DNA from 4 places in the Bacillus sp. KNSH39 genome. Region 3 is predicted to be linked to each of the others. Evidence: riboswitches for the same ligand, from Rfam matches in the RefSeq annotation. Region 3 holds a riboswitch; each other region holds the start of a gene.

Evidence for each region. A riboswitch is a leader RNA that binds a small molecule or an ion and turns the genes downstream of it on or off. The one in region 3 is predicted to bind S-adenosylmethionine.
Region 1: it holds a riboswitch for S-adenosylmethionine, as region 3 does, so the genes downstream of both, ACUL40_RS17260 (methionine ABC transporter ATP-binding protein) here and ACUL40_RS20745 (ABC transporter permease) in region 3, are expected to answer to the same signal.
Region 2: it holds a riboswitch for S-adenosylmethionine, as region 3 does, so the genes downstream of both, metI (cystathionine gamma-synthase/O-acetylhomoserine thiolyase) here and ACUL40_RS20745 (ABC transporter permease) in region 3, are expected to answer to the same signal.
Region 4: it holds a riboswitch for S-adenosylmethionine, as region 3 does, so the genes downstream of both, ACUL40_RS05235 (ECF-type riboflavin transporter substrate-binding protein) here and ACUL40_RS20745 (ABC transporter permease) in region 3, are expected to answer to the same signal.

What each region holds. Positions count from the first base shown of each region.
Region 1 covers NZ_JBQXYO010000001.1:3,355,170-3,357,371, forward strand. The annotation lists gene ACUL40_RS17260 (methionine ABC transporter ATP-binding protein) at 1-862, opposite strand, end outside; SAM riboswitch class I at 1,041-1,148, opposite strand; gene ACUL40_RS17265 (hypothetical protein) at 1,274-1,618, opposite strand; gene ACUL40_RS17270 (thioredoxin family protein) at 1,771-2,079, opposite strand; gene ACUL40_RS17275 (toprim domain-containing protein) at 2,083-2,202, opposite strand, start outside.
Region 2 covers NZ_JBQXYO010000001.1:2,670,320-2,672,521, forward strand. The annotation lists gene ACUL40_RS13615 (bifunctional homocysteine S-methyltransferase/methylenetetrahydrofolate reductase) at 1-287, opposite strand, end outside; SAM riboswitch class I at 358-467, opposite strand; SAM riboswitch class I at 671-781, shown strand; gene metI (cystathionine gamma-synthase/O-acetylhomoserine thiolyase) at 876-1,988, shown strand; gene metC (cystathionine beta-lyase) at 1,985-2,202, shown strand, end outside.
Region 3 covers NZ_JBQXYO010000001.1:4,042,082-4,044,283, forward strand. The annotation lists gene ACUL40_RS20735 (hypothetical protein) at 237-740, shown strand; gene ACUL40_RS20740 (DUF3951 domain-containing protein) at 757-972, opposite strand; SAM riboswitch class I at 1,140-1,245, shown strand; gene ACUL40_RS20745 (ABC transporter permease) at 1,382-2,202, shown strand, end outside.
Region 4 covers NZ_JBQXYO010000001.1:1,052,918-1,055,119, reverse strand. The annotation lists gene ACUL40_RS05240 (ABC transporter ATP-binding protein) at 1-336, opposite strand, end outside; gene ACUL40_RS05235 (ECF-type riboflavin transporter substrate-binding protein) at 347-895, opposite strand; SAM riboswitch class I at 1,036-1,151, opposite strand; gene ACUL40_RS05230 (aspartate/glutamate racemase family protein) at 1,305-1,985, shown strand; gene ACUL40_RS05225 (macrolide family glycosyltransferase) at 2,076-2,202, opposite strand, start outside.

The DNA of each region.
Region 1 (2,202 bases), 690 kb from region 3:
TGCGTTGCATCAATCGTTGAAGCACTGGTCTTTCTACAGCCTCACCGATAAACTGCAAACGAATTACTTTTCCATCTGGATATTTTTCAATTAAACTTTCAATCGTTTCATTTGTATCTTCAGAATCCGTTAACTGCTGTACAAATCGTTTCGTAATATCTTGCTTCGGATTACGGAATACATCAAGTACTGGACCTGTTTCTACAATCTTTCCTTTCTCCATTACCGCAACACGATTACAAATCTTTCGAATTACGTGCATCTCATGTGTAATGAGTACAATTGTTAAACCAAGGCGCTTATTAATGTCTAATAGTAAATCCAAAATTTGATCTGTCGTTTCCGGATCAAGAGCTGACGTTGCTTCGTCACATAAAAGCACTTGTGGATTGTTAGCTAATGCTCTTGCAATCCCAACGCGTTGCTTTTGTCCCCCGCTCAGCTGAGATGGGTACGCGTCTCCTCTTCCTTCTAATCCAACAAGATGAATTAATTCATCAACACGTTTTCTTCTCTTCGCTTTATCAACACCTGCAATTTCAAGTGGAAACTCTATATTTTCACGTACTGTTCGTGACCAAAGTAAGTTGAAGTGCTGAAAAATCATTCCAATTTCTTGCCTTGCCTTACGAAGTTCGCTTCCTGTAATTGCTGAAATGACACGATTTGCAATTGTAATTTGGCCAGAAGTTGGTTTCTCCAACTGATTGAACAATCTAATTAAAGAACTTTTTCCAGCGCCACTATATCCGATAACACCAAATATTTCACCTTTATCTATTTTTAAATTGGCGTTATCTACAGCAGTGACATCACCGCTTTTCGCCTTATATATTTTCCTTACATTCTCTAATAGAATCATGATGTTCACCCCTTTTTTGTTTAGGTCGACTCCGCAATTTTTTATTTTTAATGCGTGTAGTCCACTGTTATCATTACTTTTATTATTTGAATGTCCTCCACATTCAAACAATAAAAAAACCTTTCTGCTTTAGAGAAGCAGAAAGGTTTTTATGCGTATATAACAACATTATCCCTCTCTCTCATCTCTCAAAGCATTTGCTTTGCAGGAATTGGCACCATTTCAACATAAGTTGACGGTTGCCGGGCTTCACAGGGCACAGTCCCTCCACCTCTCTTGATAAGAGAAATCAGATTCAATTTTCGTCTGATTTGAAATTTATGAAATTGTCTATATTTTATGACTTGAATTGTATCAATATACACTCACCATGTCAACAGAAATTTTCGCAAAAAATGAAACTTCAGAATTTTAAGCACCTACTGACATCGGTTTACATATATGAAACATCGATTCCACTAATAACATCGTTCGGTACGTTCCCGAATATTGTACACGTCCATCATTCATTAGCATTTGCAATCGTACATTTCCATTCACCAATTGTTCTATATCCTTTTCATCTAAGCAAATGATTTGTTCCGTTCCTCTTTCCTCATGTACCAACTCTATATAATCTCTTGAAATTTGTAACGAACAACTTTCATCTCCAAAGCGAAAATTAACAGTTTTTTCTTCTTGTCTTAAAAGCGGTTCTAAATGATATTGACCATTAGCGTAATTTACAAATGATTGAAGCAAAGAATATAATCTCACCCTAAATCACATCCTTCATATCACTTTCTATTACATATCATTCCCTCTCACTAAAGAGCAATCCTGTTATTTTCGCTCGACAAATACTGTATCCATCCTGCATCTCGACATATTTCCCAAGAAATATGTCGAGGCGGCAAAATTTTTGCCGCCTACTTTAATTCCGTATATAAATATTCAACCGAATGAAATGCGTATATCTTCTTCATCAGTGTCCCATTTTCAAAAACAAGTAAACAAGGTACACTTTCAATCCCATACTCTTTTGCTAAATGCGGAGCATAATTTAAATCTAACATCCCAATTTTCAAATCTTCAATTGTCATCTCAACCACTGTTAACATCTTTTTTGCTAATTGGCATGTTCCACACATTGGAGTATATACATATAATACTGTTTTTTCTTCGTTCTCTATTAGGGCTGTAGCTTCGGCTCCTGTCCAATCAATCACTTCTATCATTCCTTACCGTAAATATTCTGTATAAACGTCAATGTCGGCTCCCCATAATACATTTGCTAAGTGTGTAGATGGCGCAGTTGCCACTTCTCGGTACGAGCGATCAATATAGATATGCTCGGCTTG
Region 2 (2,202 bases), 1.4 Mb from region 3:
TTATCTGTCACAGATGCTTTCGCCAGTTTTACTGCCGCTCTATTAATTTCTGTAACTTGATTTTCTAAACCATACATACGTAATTTCGCCTCATTTGCTCCATACGTATTCGTTTGAATTACATCTGCTCCAGCAGCTACATATTGTTTATGAATCGATATAATTAAGTCTGGATCAGATACATTCAATTCTTCAAAGCTACTTTGCAAACCATGTGAATGCAATAACGTCCCAACCGCACCATCACCTATTACAATTCCTTTTGATAATAAATCTAGTAATTTCACGACTCTCCCTCATTTCTATCAATATAAAAACCCCCTCTTCACTTTGAAGAGGGGGACATAATCGTTCCTCCTCTTATTATGCAAAACATTCGTTTTGCAGGTATTAGCACCGTTTCAAACATTTCGTTTGAAGGTTGCCGGGTTTCACAGGGCCTTTCCCTCCACCGCTCTCAATAAGAGTTGTCTTTATTATTTTATTTATGTAGCTAAAAGGAAATGCGTTCCCCTTTTAACAATGTTTGTTAATTTTTTAATAAATTTAGCATGCACAAAAGTAAAAGTCAATGACACTTGCGGAAAAATAAAAATTATTTAAAATAAAGTTGCAATTCAGTTATATTTTATTGTAAAGTTAAAAACATAATAAAAATTTCATACGAACATTCTTATCTAGAGAGGTAGAGGGACTGGCCCTGTGACGCCTCAGCAACCATTAACATTTTGTTAATAAGGTGCTAATTCCAGCAAATTGTGAAAGATTTGACAGATGAGAAGAAGACTCTATTCAAACCGAAAGCCTTCTTCTTAGAAGGCTTTTTTTATTTTATATTCACTTAATGTTTCAATTTAAAAAGGAGGAATTTTCATATGTCAACAATCGAAACAAAACTAGCACAAATCGGAAATCGCAGTGAAACTACAACCGGAACGGTTAATCCACCAGTTTATTTCTCAACCGCTTATCGTCACGAAGGAATTGGTAAATCTACTGGCTTTGACTATTCACGAACTGGCAATCCAACTCGAGGTCTTTTAGAACAGGCGATCGCAGACTTAGAATATGGCGAACAAGGTTATGCCTGTAGTTCAGGGATGGCGGCTGTTCTCCTCGTCCTTTCTCTATTCCGCTCTGGAGACGAACTTATTGTATCTGAAGATTTATACGGGGGAACGTATCGATTATTTTCTGAGCATGAAAAAAAGTGGAATGTTCGATGTAGATACGTAAATACACAGTCTATTAAACAAATTGAGCAAGCTATCACAACTGAAACGAAGGCTATTTTCATAGAAACTCCAACTAATCCATTAATGCAAGTTACTGATATTGCTGCTGTCGCAACTGTAGCGAAAAGGAACGGACTACTCCTTATTGTAGACAACACTTTCTACACACCTTATATACAGCAACCATTAACAGAAGGTGCTGACATTGTACTTCATAGCGCAACGAAATATTTAGGGGGACATAACGATGTACTAAGCGGGCTTGTCGTTGCAAAAGGAAAGGAACTTTGCGAGGAAATCGCTCATTATCATAATGCATCAGGTGCAGTTTTAAGCCCATTTGACTCATGGTTATTAATTCGCGGTATGAAAACGTTAGCGCTTCGCATGAGGCAACATGAAGAAAATGCGAAAGCAGTTGTTGCGTATTTAAATGATGAAGACGGGGTGACAGATGTATTTTATCCAGGAAGAGGCGGCATGATCTCATTCCGCCTTAAAGATGAAGCTTGGATTAATCCATTCTTACAATCTTTATCCTTAATTACATTTGCCGAAAGTCTTGGTGGTGTAGAAAGTTTAATGACTTATCCAGCAACGCAAACACATGCTGATATTCCTGAAGAAATTAGAACAGCAAACGGCGTATGCAATCGTCTTCTTCGATTCTCAGTTGGCATTGAAAATAGTAACGATTTAATTCAAGACTTAAAGCAAGCAATTAAACTCGTAAAAGAAGGTGTAAGAATATGAGCTATTCTATAGATACACTCTTACTACACAACCAATATAAACACGACTCGCAAACAGGCGCTGTGAACGTTCCTATTTATAACACATCAACTTTTCACCAGTTTGATGTAGATACGTTCGGAAAATATGACTATAGCAGGTCAGGAAATCCAACTCGTGAAGCTCTTGAAGATATCATTGCTTTATTAGAAGGCGGAACAAAAGGATTCGCCTT
Region 3 (2,202 bases):
ATGCATATGTAAGTCTAGCATGGTTTGTTCTTTATGTGTGCTTACAGTTTTGTAAGGTGAGTAGTAAAGCAGTGCAAAAGTTATTTGTATAAAGTGACGATACTGTGACAAACATGTTGGTATACATGTTACGATGTCGTCTTAAGTGTAAAAAGTAGGATGTTCTCGGTATAATAACAAGTGGAGATAAAAGAAACTATAATGAGTAGTAGCTGTAGATAAAAGGAGAAGAAGAGATGAAGAAGGTTTTGGGTATTGCTGTAATGGGAAGTATGATCCTTCTAGCAGGATGTAATGGAAATAAGGATACGAAAGAACCGAAAGAAAAGGTAGAGCAATCTACAGAACAAACAGAAGAAATGAAAGAATACCTTGCAGTACATGAAAAATACGATTTGAAAATGAATAAAGAAATTAATAACGCACTGCAGTTATTTGAAGTGGCAAAAGAAAAGGGCGGTAAGGAAATAACGACTGCTACATATAAAGAAGATGTGCAAAAGGTAACAACTAGCATGTTAGAAGATATTGATCATATACGTAAAGAAATTCGTGTTCCAAAATCGAAAGAGCAAGAACATGAGGTATATGTTGGTTTCTTGAATGAATCAGAACAAGCAATGAAAAAATTACAGAAGTTAGCTAAAGAAGAAGATTCATCGTTGATTCGTGATATAGAAATTAATTTTGCAACAGCATCGACATACTATAAACGTTTTCAAGCAGAAACGAAAAAATAACCTTGCCTATGCAAGGTTATTTTTTCTTCTTGCCATCTCCATCTTCATCCTCGGATACTAATATCTTCTGTTCTTCGTGAAATTCGGAAATAGTTTGCCCGGTAATATTATCGAAAGGGGTATAAAAAGAAGTGATACTTTTCTTTTTGATGAAGAGTTTGTAGAAGCCGATGATGACAAGTATAACGATTGTTAAGGGTAATCCTATAGTAGCTAGAAGTAAGGGGTCCATCTTATAACTCCTTTCATATCTTTTTTTATTATAAGCGAAATACGATATAGATAAATAAAAGTATTAAAAACTGATTTTTCTAAATATATCCAATTTGATTGACTTTTCATTTTTTCAGAATTATAATTCGAAATATACAATTTGAACCAAATAATAATATAGCAATTTACTTATCCAGAGAGGTAGAGGGACTGGCCCTATGACACCTCAGCAGCGGGTTCTGTAATAGGAACACCGTGCTAATTCCAGCAAGCAAGTCTTGAAAGATAAGTGATGGGCCTTTGTTTATTAAGCCTTGATCTTATTTTTTAAGATCAAGGCTTTTTGTATTCTAAAAAGAGAAAAGGGAGTAATGGAAAAAGTACGTTTATAAAACTAAGTAAATATATGTGTTTAGGGGGTTATTAGGGTGTATGTAATTAAAAAATTATCAGTTATGGTGTTCACGCTATGGGTTATTACGACGGTGACATTTCTAATTATGCATATTATTCCGGGGGATCCATTTTCATCAGATGCAAAAATCTTTCCTGAAGAAGTGATCCAAAACATGAGAGCGAAGTATCACCTTGATGAACCGTTATGGAATCAATATGTTGCTTATTTAGACGGCGTAGTTCATTTTGATTTTGGTGAATCTGTTCAATCAACCGGGCAAGGTGTATCAGAAATTATAACAACTGGTTTTGGTCCATCAGCAATTATTGGTTTACAAGCACTTATTATTTCATTGCTAGTCGGAATTGCTGCAGGTACATTTGCTGCTCTCTATCATGGGAAGGTAATTGATTACGGTGTAAGTTTACTTGCCATCCTCGGTATTTCTATTCCGAGCTTTATTTTAGCACCACTATTTATACAAGTATTCGCTATTCAATTCGAGCTCTTACCAGTAGCTTCTTGGGGTACATTTGAACATACGGTATTGCCATCCTTTGCATTAGCGTTAGGACCAATCGCAGTGATTACAAGATTTGTTCGCTCTAATATGATCGAAGTACTGCAGAGTGATTATATTAAGTTAGCGAGAGCGAAAGGTATACCGATTAAGAAGATTATTATAAGACATGCTCTTCGAAATGCAATTGTTCCGGTACTTACATTTGTTGGACCATTAATGGCGGGACTTTTAACAGGTACTTTCGTTATTGAAAAGATTTTTTCAATTCCTGGTCTCGGAAAATATTTTGTAGATAGTATTTTTAATCGAGATTATCCAGTGATTATGGG
Region 4 (2,202 bases), 3.0 Mb from region 3:
TTCTAAATAAAAAGCTACATCTTCTTCTACTGTCAGACCAATAAATTGAGCATCTTGATCTTGTAAAATTGTTCCTACCTGTTTACTTTGTTCAAAAATACTTCCTTCCCTTGGGTCTTTACCGGCAATTAAAACGTTACCTGTGCTATTCCCTTCGTAAGAAAATGGGATTAGCCCATTTATACAATGAGCTAATGTCGACTTTCCTGAACCACTTCGTCCAGCAATTAGCACTTTTTCCCCAGGGTATATATGAAAGGTAATATCACTTAAAGTAGGCTGCGCAGCATGCCCATATTGAAAGGTGAATTGTTCAAACGAAATAATTGGTTGCATGTTAACATCCCTACTTTTCAATTTTTAAATGTGTATGTTTCTTATTGGATTTCGCCAAACCAATTGTAAGTGGCAATCCAAGTACTAAGAAAACGATGACATCGGAAATTGTTGCTCCTAATACTTGTATAACAATTTTGTCAAATGGTTCTCCCATCACAATAATATCGAATGCCCCAGCAAATATAATAGCAATGACAATACCAACTAGCCCAGTAATTGCTAAATAAGAAATATCCCCCTTGTTAAACGACCCGTTTTTCACACTAAAACCAACTCTTTTTTGAATAAGCCCCATTGAAAAACCAATAATTCCTGAACTAATAACCCATCCCCACCAAATACCCCATCCAGCAATCGTATCTGTTACGGTATGACCGATAAGTCCGATTAACAGTCCTGCCACTGGACCAAATAATGCTCCAAAAACAGTTAATATAGCTAATGCTGGTTTAATAAATGTATTCGGTGCAATAGAAAATCCCCAAAGTCCTAATATCCCGTATAATGCTGCTCCAATACCGATTGCTACTACTAACTTTGTTGATAATTTATTCATGACAATTCCCCTCTCATATTAGTCAACTTTTATTACTCTATATTTAATTTAAAAATGAATTATGCATCGACACTCCCTTTCTATACAACAAAAAAATGACCTCTTACATAAGAGGTCACTTTCTTTCACTTTCAAGAATCCTCTTATCTTTCAAAAAACACATCGTGTCCTCTGCGGAATTAGCACCTTCCTATAAAATTGCATAGGGGTTGCTGAGGTTTCTTAGGGCCGTTCCCTCCACCTCTCTGGATAAGTATTAATTTGTAATTCGTATTATGGCACTAAAGAATGTAAATTTCAACACTTTTCTTACTATTTTTATTTTTTATTAAATAGCGCATTTAAATCATTGTATTCTTATCGGAATTATGAAATAATGAGTTCAAAATCGTTTCGGGAGGAATGCATTATGAAAGTTATTGGTTTGATTGGAGGATTAAGTTGGGAATCTACATCATTATACTATAAACATATTAATACACTTACACTCTCTCAATACGATCAAAATGCGAAGCTAATTTTATATAGTATGGACTTTGGTGAAGTAACTACTTTATTACAAAACCATCAATATGAAGAAGTGAAAAATGAACTAGTTACAGTTGCAAAGAAAGTTGAAAAATCTGGGGCTGAATGTTTATTAATGTGTTCAAATACTGTACATCTATTTGCCGAGGAGGTAGAACAAGCAATATCTATCCCGCTTCTTCACATTGGTGATGTAAGTGCTAAAGAAATGGTAGAACAGAATATAAAACGTATCGGACTATTAGGAACAAAACAAACGATGGAGCAAGATTTCTATAAATCACGATTAGCGAAATATAACATTGAGACAATTATCCCAAATGACGAGGAAAGAACTTTTATCCACCATGTCATATTAGATGAATTAAGTAGAGGGATCATTTCAGAAACATCTAAAAAAAGGTTATTACAAATTACAAAATCATTAATTCAAAACGGCGCTGAAGGTATATTATTAGGCTGCACTGAAATACCTTTACTCATCTCCCAAAATGATCTTACTGTTCCCGTTTTTGATACTGCTTTTTTACATGCAAATACTGCTGTACAATTTGCTGGATAAGAATACACAAGCATAAAGGTGAGAACCTCTATGCTTGTATACAGTTACGACTAATTATCCCGCTATTTGCAGGCAGTAAAGCCCCACCAATTAAAGTTTTACTTTATTTAAAAGAGATTCAATAACTGCAATGGCTTCTTTTGAACCACCACATTCTAAAAAGCTATCATTAAGTTTTCTTATACCATGTTTATACTTTTCATTTGAAAGTACATCT